DNA from 3 places in the Tepidibacillus fermentans genome. Region 1 is predicted to be linked to each of the others. Evidence: predicted binding sites of a transcription regulator. Region 1 holds the regulator's gene; each other region holds the start of a gene.

Region 1 (3,287 bases):
TGGATCATGTGTCCTGAACTCATTGCTTCAAAAGGATTAACTGGTATAATACTTAACAACCATTCACTAAGGGACATACCTTCTTTTACTTCAACTTTTTGTTGCAAAAGTTGAACACCTATACCTGGTTTGAGTAAGTACGCGAAGAATATTCCGATAAAGAGAGAGATTAAGGAAGTTGAAATATATAATATCATTAATTTAAGACTATATCGACCTATTTTTTTTAATATCTTTCATTCTAGTCATACTAACAACTAATGATGCTAAAATAATTGGTACTACAATAAATTGGATAAAACGAATAAAACCAGTTCCTATTAAATGAAAAATATTCTTATCTAGGAATTGAATCGTGTTTTCAGGAATATAGAGGTTGAAAATAAAACCTACAACAACACCGAGCAACATCGAAAGTGAAATTTTTGTAGATTGACTCATGCTAGAACTCCTTTCTCTTTTTCTTTAATACGTTACATGATTATATGACAGTTATAAACTTTAATCAATAATCCGATGTGCTACTTGATTCTTTTAACTTTTTTTCATATTCTTGGTATCTTCGATGTACCGTTGCTTTGGAAATATCATAACCAAATCCACGTAATGTAGCTGCAATTTCATGAAAAGTCAATTCAAGCTTTCTTAAACGAATAATTTCTTCAATGGGAACTTCCTTCTTCTGCCGGCCACCTTGATCAATGTTTTTTAGATTTCTAGCTGGTTCGTACCCGGCTTCTATAGCACGTTTCATTCCACGTGAAATTTTTCGATTATTTAAACGTCGTTGGTATTCCTCGATGATTGCTAGAATTTCTAAGACCATTCCATCCATTTCAGAAACAACTAACTCGCCATCATGTTCTAATGAAACGATCTTTCCTCCATATTTACGAATTTGATGAAGAATGGCAATCTTCGTATTTCCTCTGCCAATCCTTGTCTCATCTTGAATCACTACTGCATCGATTAATCTCTCTTTAAAAAGATGAAGTAGATGGTAGATCCCTTCTCGATCGATTTCGTAACCACTTTCCTGTTCTTCAATCATATCTACAATTGTCCAATTTCTTTTTTGACAAAAGCGAATGCTTTCTTCCGTTTGCCTTTTGAGACTAGTAAACTGTTGGTCTCTATCTGTGCTCACCCTTGAATAAATCGCTACTTTCACAATATCCTCTCCCTAAAAATTAATAAAAGTAACAAACCAAACTAAGATATCTAATATAAAATGAAACATTACTCTGGCATTTAATATGACGAGAAAAAGACAGATTTAGTATATCACTTTTTAATAGTGGAACAAAATTTCTGATCAAAAATATCAGAACGAATGTTTGCAATTTCACTTTCCTATGATATAATAAAATAAAAATTGGAATATTATGTGAGGTGTCATATGAATAAATTATCCAATCGACAAAAAGCGATATTAGATTTTATCAAACAAACCGTAAGGGAAAAAGGATATCCCCCATCTGTTCGAGAGATCGGTGAAGCTGTTGGATTAGCCTCTAGTTCTACTGTACACGGTCACTTGGCTCGGTTAGAGAAAAAAGGGCTTATTCGAAGAGATGCTACAAAACCAAGAGCAATAGAGATTCTTACGGATGATTTTGATCGGGAGACAAATGCCCAACAAACGGTGAGGGTACCATTAATCGGTAAAGTAACAGCCGGGTTACCAATTACAGCTATTGAAAATATTGAAGATTATTTTCCATTACCTGCACATATGGTAAACGGTGATCAGGTATATATGTTAACTGTTCAAGGAGACAGTATGATCGAGGCTGGAATTTTGGACGGGGACTATGTGATCGTTAGACAACAACCTGTAGCGAGTAATGGTGAAATTGTTGTTGCGATGACCGAAGATGGTGAAGCAACGGTTAAGAGGTTCTTTAAAGAAAAGAATCAAATTCGTCTTCAACCTGAAAATTCATCGATGGAACCGATCTTATTACCAGATGTCATTATTCTCGGAAAGGTGATCGGTATCTTCCGGCAAATATTTTAATCATTTAAAATAAGAAGGGGCTGTCTAAAAAGTTCATTTAAGTTGAAAATCCGCCAAAATTAAACCCCAAAGAATGTTGATTTTACAGCATTCTTTGGGGTTGCTTTTTTTAGATTTCGGGGTTAAATACTACTTTTTGGACAGCCCCTTCATCATAATTAATACAATTTTAAATATTGATCTCTTTCCCATTGGTGAACTTGGGTTCTATACATATCCCACTCAATTTGTTTTGCAGCTACAAAATGTTCGACAGCGTGCTCACCAAGAGCGGATAAGATTAGTTCGTTTTTAAGTAATTCCTGAATCGCTTCTTCTAAGCTAGTTGGCAGGTTTTCAATTCCCTCACGTTTTCTTTCCTCTTCCGTCATGTGATAAATATTTCGGTCAATTGGGTCGGGTATTGGTAATTTATTCTTAATCCCATCAAGTCCAGCTTTTAGTAACACGGTTAAAGCTAAATATGGATTTGCTGAGGGATCAGGATGGCGAACCTCAATTCTTGTGCTTAGACCTCTTGAAGCAGGGACTCTAATTAATGGGCTTCTATTTTTAGCGGACCAAGCAACATATACAGGGGCTTCGTAACCAGGTACCAAACGTTTATATGAGTTAACAGTTGGATTGGTAATCGCAGTTAGTGAACGAGCATGTTTTAAGATTCCTGCAATAAAATATCTAGCTGTATCAGAAAGACCTAATGGATCATTTGGATCATAAAATGTGTTAACATTTCCCTTGAATAAAGAAAGGTGGTTATGCATTCCCGATCCATTTACTCCGAATAATGGTTTCGGCATGAATGTAGCATGTAAACCATGCCTACGGGCGATGGTTTTAACGATAAGTTGGAACGTTTGGATATTATCTGCTGTACGAACTGCATCCGCATATTTAAAATCAATCTCATGTTGTCCAGGTGCAACCTCATGATGAGAAGCTTCCACTTCAAATCCCATTTTATCTAATGTTAATACGATATCCCTGCGACAGTTTTCACCTAAATCTACTGGGGCCAAATCAAAGTATGCACCATTATCATTTAACTTTAATGTTGGCTCTCCATTTTCATCTGTTTTAAAAAGGAAAAATTCAGGTTCAGGTCCTACATTCATTGTTGTAAAACCTAATTCTTCTGCTTCTTTTAATGCTTTCTTCAAAATCCCCCTTGGATCTCCTGGAAATGGTGTTCCATCTGGCATATAAATATCACAAATTAATCGAGCAACAGTACCTTCTTCTGATTCCCAAGGGAAAATAACCCAAG
Region 2 (3,287 bases), on a different contig from region 1:
CTCGAAACATGGAAATCCCTTGACTAGCAGCATATTCAGCAATTTTATCCACCGTTGCCGCACCAATTCCCCTTTTTGGTACATTAATGATTCTTCGTAAGCTGATATCGTCATCAGGATTCACGATCAGTCTTAAGTAGGCAAGGATATCCTTAATCTCTTTTCGATCGTAGAATTTGGTACCACCGACGATTTTATAAGGAATATTTGATTTTACAAACACTTCCTCAATCACACGAGTCTGGGCATTGGTTCGGTATAAAACCGCATAGTCTTGATAACTTTTCCCTTTGTGAATCCCTTCTTGAATCACTTTGGCAATAAAGTAAGCTTCGTCATGTTCATTCATGGATTCATAAAGGGTCAATTTATTTCCTTCTGGGTTTTCTGTCCAAAGATTTTTGGGCTTTCGTTGGGTATTATTCTCAATAACGGCATTGGCTGCTTTTAAGATATTTTTTGTTGAGCGATAATTTTGTTCCAATTTGATCAACCGAGCTTTGGGATAGTCCTCTTCAAAGTTTAAGATATTTTGAATATCGGCTCCTCGCCATTTGTAGATCGATTGATCGGTATCACCAACGACAAAGATATTTTGATAATAATCAGCCAGCATCCGAACTAAAACATATTGAGCTCGGTTCGTGTCTTGATATTCGTCGATATGGATATATTGAAACTTTCGTTGATAGTAGTCCAATACTTCCGGGTTTTTTTGAAATAATTGAACCGTTAACATGATGAGATCATCAAAGTCAACCGATTGATTGGCTTTCAGACGTTCTTGGTATTTTTCATAGATGGATAAGACCTTTTGACTAAAATAATCTCCAGCTAATCTACCATACTGTTCTGGTGTTTTTAGTTCGTTTTTGGCTTGACTAATCGTCGCTAGAACCGCTTTTGGGTCGGTCTTTTTCGTATCGATATTTAATTCCTTCATAATCTGTTTGACAACGGTAAGTTGATCCCCTGCATCAAGAATGGTGAAGTTATTCGAGTAATCCAGACGGTGAATATCTCGACGTAAGATGCGAACACACATTGAGTGAAAAGTAGAGATCCAGATTTCTTCCGCATTCGGCCCAACCAGGCGAACAACCCTTTCTTTCATCTCTCTAGCTGCTTTATTGGTAAAGGTAATCGCTAATATATTCCAAGGAGATACTCCTTTTTGAATGAGATTCGCAATTCGGTGCGTTAAGACTTTCGTTTTCCCACTACCTGCTCCCGCTAATACGAGAATGGGCCCATTTATCGTTTCAACTGCTTTTTTTTGTTGAGGATTTAATCCTGCAAAAATATCTGCCGCTTGGGTTTGTGTCATGGTTTCACCCTTCCATTCATTCTTCCAATCAATCAACATCATAAGCACATTTGTTCGTTTCTGATCTCTCTTTTCAAATTATATCGAATCATCCCTATTCGTTCAATCAATCGATTGATTTTCTTGTAGAATAAATGCCGAAGCATACTGAAATAAAAGGCTTGTATGTTCTATAAGCTACGACTTTTGCGAGCGAGTTTTCCCTCCGTCTGTTTATTCATGGAAAACCGCGAGGAATCGGAGTAGCGTTAGAACATACAAGCCTATATCATCTTTGTATGTTCTATAAGCTACGACTTTTGCGAGCGAGTTTTCCCTCCATCTGTTTATTCACGGAAAACCGCAAGGAATCGGAGTAGCGTTAGAACATACAAGCCTATATCATCTTTGTATGTTCTATAAGCTACGACTTTTGCGAGCGAATTTTCCCTCCATCTGTTTATTCACGGAAAACCGCAAGGAATCGGAGTAGCGTTAGAACATACAAGCCTATACATCAGTTATCCTCTGCTTCTTACTTCATAAATCGCAAACTTAAGATAATGCCCTTCATCGACACCTGCGATTTCGGGATGATCTTTTCCTGCTCCTACAAAGGTGACTGGACGTAGAATTTTATGGGCATCGGAAGCGGCATCTTGAACCATCTGTACAAATAAATCGGGGGTCATATGGTAAGAACAACTTGCCGTAATGAGAAAGCCTCCTTCTCTCAGTAGCTTCATTCCTCTTAAATTAATCTCTTTATAACCCCGATAGGCTCCTTTGACAGCAGATCTCGATTTCGCAAAAGCAGGTGGGTCTAGAATGACCACATCATATTGTCGCCCTTCTTTTTCTTTTTCTCGTAAAAAGTCAAAGACATTGGCCACTTCGAATTGAATCCGATCTTCTAAACCGTTTAATTCAGCATTGCGTTTTGCTGTCTCAATGGCTAGCTCTGAAATATCAACAGCTGTAACTTCCTTTGCCCCATAATGGGCCGCATGAATGGCAAAACCTCCAGTATGAGAAAAACAGTCGAGAACTTCTGCTCCTTCCGTTCCCTTCTCTCCCCATCCTCTCATTAACGGCTTTAATGCAGCACGGTTTTCCCGTTGGTCAAAAAAATAGCCCGTCTTTTGACCTTCATATACATCAACCAAGATATGTAAATTATTTTCGGTGATCTCAACATGTCGTGGAACCTCTCCATACCAAATACCTGTCTCTTGCTGCAAACCTTCCAATTCGCGAACAGGTACATCATTACGAAGATAGATTCCCTTAGGTTTAAAAACCGTGAGAAGGCCTTCTAATATATATGGTTTTAAACGTTCCATCCCATAAGAAAGAATCTGAACGACAAGATAATCTTCATACTTATCAACAATGAGGCCAGGTAAGAAATCGGCTTCCCCATAAATAGCTCGGTATGATTTAACACCGGGTAAAAATCGGTGACGATACTCTTTCGCTTGTTGAATTCGTCGAATAAAGAAAGAAGCATCAACCATTTCATCTGGATGATAGCTGAGCACTCTTGCAATAATCTGTGATTTTGGGTTGGCATAGCCAAGTGCCAGAAATACACCTTGATGGTTCACAATCTGGACAATTTGCCCTTGAGATAGTTCTCCTTCAATTCGCTCTACTTCGCTTTGAAAGACCCAAGGATGCCCCTGTTCCAGCCGCTTTCTTCGTTTTCGTTGTAAGAATAATTTGGTATTGTATTTCAATTGCTCCACCTCATTCTTCAATTTGTGTATAAGAAACCCCTTTAACCGGTACTGTTTTTAATGCAGTAGGAAAGTCTTCGTAAATCAGATTTCCAACAATAATCGTATGGGCATATTGGCTCATCTCGACTGCTTTTTCATACGAATGAATACCACCACCGTAAAAGATTTGTGAATATTCTACGATCTGTTGAATCGCTTTTAACCAATCCGGATTACCATATTTCCCACTGTATTCAACA
Region 3 (3,287 bases), on a different contig from region 1:
GGGAGAAGATAATAATCCTGCTCTTGTCGTTGCTCCAACTAAAGTGAACTTAGGAAGGTCTAGTCGAACCGATCTTGCACTAGGTCCTTTACCAATTATAATATCTAGAGCATAGTCTTCCATCGCAGGATAAAGAACTTCTTCTACGGTACGATGAAGACGATGAATCTCATCGATGAAGAGTACATCACCTTCTTGAAGATTGGTCAAGATTGCTGCGAGATCCCCAGGTCGTTCAATCGCTGGACCAGATGTGGTGCGAATCCCTACTCCCATCTCGTTGGCAATGATATTGGAAAGGGTGGTTTTCCCTAACCCTGGTGGTCCATAAAGAAGGACATGGTCTAAAGGTTCATTCCGCATCTTTGCCGCTTCAATAAACACTTTTAAGTTTTCTTTTACTCTAGCTTGCCCGATATATTCCGATAAAAAACGAGGACGCAGGCTAAATTCGACACTTTGATCCTCCGTTAACATCTGAGCGGAGATAATGCGATCTTCCACTGCCTCTTCCTCCTATTCTCTCATCAGATTTTGTAATGCCAGTTTAATTAAGCGATCAAGGGACTCACCCTTTTCAATCAAAGGTTGCAAGCTTTTTAAAACTTGATGAATCTCTTGCTCATGATAACCCAAGGATTTTAGCGCTTCTTTTAAATCGGAACCTTGTTCGGTAGGTATTACCTCTATTTCTTCCCTTTTCATTGTATCAAAAAGATTTCCGCTAGAACTTAATCCTTTTACTTTATCTTTTAAATCTAAAATGATCCGTTGTGCTGTTTTTTTGCCGACCCCTGGCAATTGGGTTAAAAATTTCTCATCTTCTGAGGCAATGGCCTGAATCACTTGATTCGGATTTCCTTGACCAATTATGGCTAATGCTCCTTTTGGTCCAATTCCCGATACCCCTAACAATAAACGGAAGAGGTAACGTTCTTCTTTATCTTGAAAGCCATAGAGTCCCATCCAATCTTCACGCATATGGTGATGGGTATAAATCATACAAAATTGATTGAGCATCGATTGATATTCTTCAGGCCGTGGGACAAAAACCTGATACCCTATTCCATTGACATTCACAATCACTGATTCTTCATCGAGATCAACAATAGTTCCTTGGACAAAATCGATCATATGGTTTTCCCCTTATTGAGTAAAGATATCATTTTGGCAGAATGGGCATGGCAAATAGCTATTGCTAACGCATCGGCCACATCATCAGGCTTAGGAATTTCCTTCAGATTCAAATACATTCTTACCATTTCTTGAATTTGCTTTTTTTCTGCTTTCCCATAACCCACAATCGCTTGTTTGATTTGTAAAGGCGTATATTCAAAAATGGGTAGCCCTGCTTCTACAGCAGCTAACATGAGAACTCCCCTAGCCTGTCCAACGGTAAATGCCGTCGTTACGTTTTTATTAAAATATAGTTTTTCAATGGAGACGGCTTCTGGTTGATAAGTCGCAATGATTTCTTTCGCTGCATCATAGACTTGCTTTAGCCGAATTCCTGTATCTAAACCAGCCTTGGTCTGGATGCTTCCATATTGAAGAGGACGAACTTGATTTCCCTCTTTTTTGATTACACCAAAACCAACAATCGCAATTCCCGGGTCAAAACCTAATATTATCACAAAATTCCCCCATCGAGATACGAACATATATTTTCATCATGCTGATTATACCAAAAAAACACCACAAAAAAAAGCCACGGAACCGTGACTTTTTATTAGTTTCAGCGATTTACTATTCCATTGAAAATTCACTAAAGGTTGATAATACACTATTATATTCTGCAATATTATGAACAGGAATGCCTTCTTGCAATTGGCGGATTGGTTCTTCAGGAAGTCCTGTTTCTAAACTCTCGATGTCAATTTGGAAGAACGTTTCAATCACTTGTTTTTCCTTTGGATCTTTATATAAAATCAGATGACCATCTGGACTTAATCCAAAATAAGCACCTTTACAATCAGGAGCCAAATCTTCTAAATTTCTTTTCAAAACAATTTCGTTGGTTTTATGATCAATTTTCTCAATCATCCAATTCGGATATTTTTGTGAAATATCCTTCAATGAGAGAATTTCATCTTTTTTTTCAATCAGATCTTTTCCACATGCATAGTGCGTAATCAATGTTAATTTCATCGGGACGGATGCATTAACTTCCCGTGTAGATTGTGAATTTTCTAACTCATTAAATGCATATAAGGATATGGTTAGGACAACCAGTAAAGGAAAAATAACAAAACGAATCCATTTCCTTAAAATAAAATGAAAATACATGAAAAAACCCCTTTTTATGGTTTTTTCCTATTCATACCCAAATCTTTACCTATTTATACATTTTAACCATTGCATAGAACAAAATTATTTCACAACTTTTGTTCTAGAGGTTAGAAGGAGTTAAATCCCTGGCATCAAAGTACGCTTATGTTCACTTATACGATGCAAATGTTCAATTTTCTCAATCACTTCTGGTTTCCCTTCTCCTGTTAATAAATAACGATCTAAATCCTCATATGTAAATCCCATTTCCTGTTCATCGGTTTGTCCCACCCACAAATCAGCTGATGGGGGCTTAGAAATAATCGACTCAGGAATACCTAATTCCTTCGCCACCATTCGAATTTGATGTTTGGTTAAACTAGCGACAGGATTAAAATCAGCTAAACCATCCCCACCTTTTGTCATATAGCCCACATAGATTTCGGAGTAGTTACAAGTATCGGCAACAAGATACCCCTTTTGTCCAGCTATAGCATATAGGCTAGTCATTCGTAGTCTAGCTTTGGTATTCCCCTTTTGTAAATCATTTAATGGTTCAATCTTCTCAATCTCAGGTAATATCGCATCAAAGGCGGGTCCAACGTCAATCTTCACAAGATTTAAATCAATCGCTTCTGCTAATGCATTTGCGTCTTTCTCATGCACAGGATTAGAATAAGCAGGCATCCAAATACCTAATACACGCTCTTTTCCTAATGCTTTAAGGCATAATGCAGCGGTTACAGAGCTATCAATTCCACCAGAAATACCGACAACGACCCCTTTTGCACAGGCATTTTCAACATAACTTCGGATAAAATTGACCCGTTCTGAAATATCTTCTTGAATTCTTTCCTTATATTGTCTTAATTTTTCTTGAAAAAGATCCAATGATAATACCCCCTTCCTTATCCCTTCATAAAAGATTTCATTTTTTAATATCTTATTAAATTTTTCCCCTCAATTCAACTTATGCTCTCAAGATCTTTTCCCGAAAAGAATAATAGCAATCAAATTTA

The links. The regulator LexA, encoded in region 1, represses DNA repair genes until DNA is damaged. The targets are predictions, from matches to a motif close to CGAACATATGTTCG.
Region 2: pcrA (DNA helicase PcrA) is a predicted target of LexA. The motif match lies at 1,371-1,384, and genes of this name have one in related genera.
Region 3: ruvC (crossover junction endodeoxyribonuclease RuvC) is a predicted target of LexA. The motif match lies at 1,655-1,668, and genes of this name have one in related genera.

Annotation. Positions count from the first base shown of each region.
Region 1 is NZ_SMAB01000007.1:129,205-132,491, reverse strand. Features, by position in the region: partial or broken gene EDD72_RS12840 (dicarboxylate/amino acid:cation symporter) at 1-197, opposite strand, end outside; gene EDD72_RS12940 (cation:dicarboxylate symporter family transporter) at 208-441, opposite strand; gene EDD72_RS06540 (YneB family resolvase-like protein) at 506-1,171, opposite strand; gene lexA (transcriptional repressor LexA) at 1,400-2,020, shown strand; gene glnA (type I glutamate--ammonia ligase) at 2,179-3,287, opposite strand, start outside.
Region 2 is NZ_SMAB01000016.1:26,915-30,201, forward strand. Features, by position in the region: gene pcrA (DNA helicase PcrA) at 1-1,327, opposite strand, end outside; gene EDD72_RS09510 (class I SAM-dependent rRNA methyltransferase) at 1,828-3,066, opposite strand; gene pcrB (heptaprenylglyceryl phosphate synthase) at 3,056-3,287, opposite strand, start outside.
Region 3 is NZ_SMAB01000025.1:10,673-13,959, reverse strand. Features, by position in the region: gene ruvB (Holliday junction branch migration DNA helicase RuvB) at 1-504, opposite strand, end outside; gene ruvA (Holliday junction branch migration protein RuvA) at 517-1,134, opposite strand; gene ruvC (crossover junction endodeoxyribonuclease RuvC) at 1,131-1,634, opposite strand; gene EDD72_RS11440 (BofC C-terminal domain-containing protein) at 1,747-2,286, opposite strand; gene nadE (NAD(+) synthase) at 2,407-3,159, opposite strand; gene EDD72_RS11430 (phosphotransferase) at 3,239-3,287, opposite strand, start outside.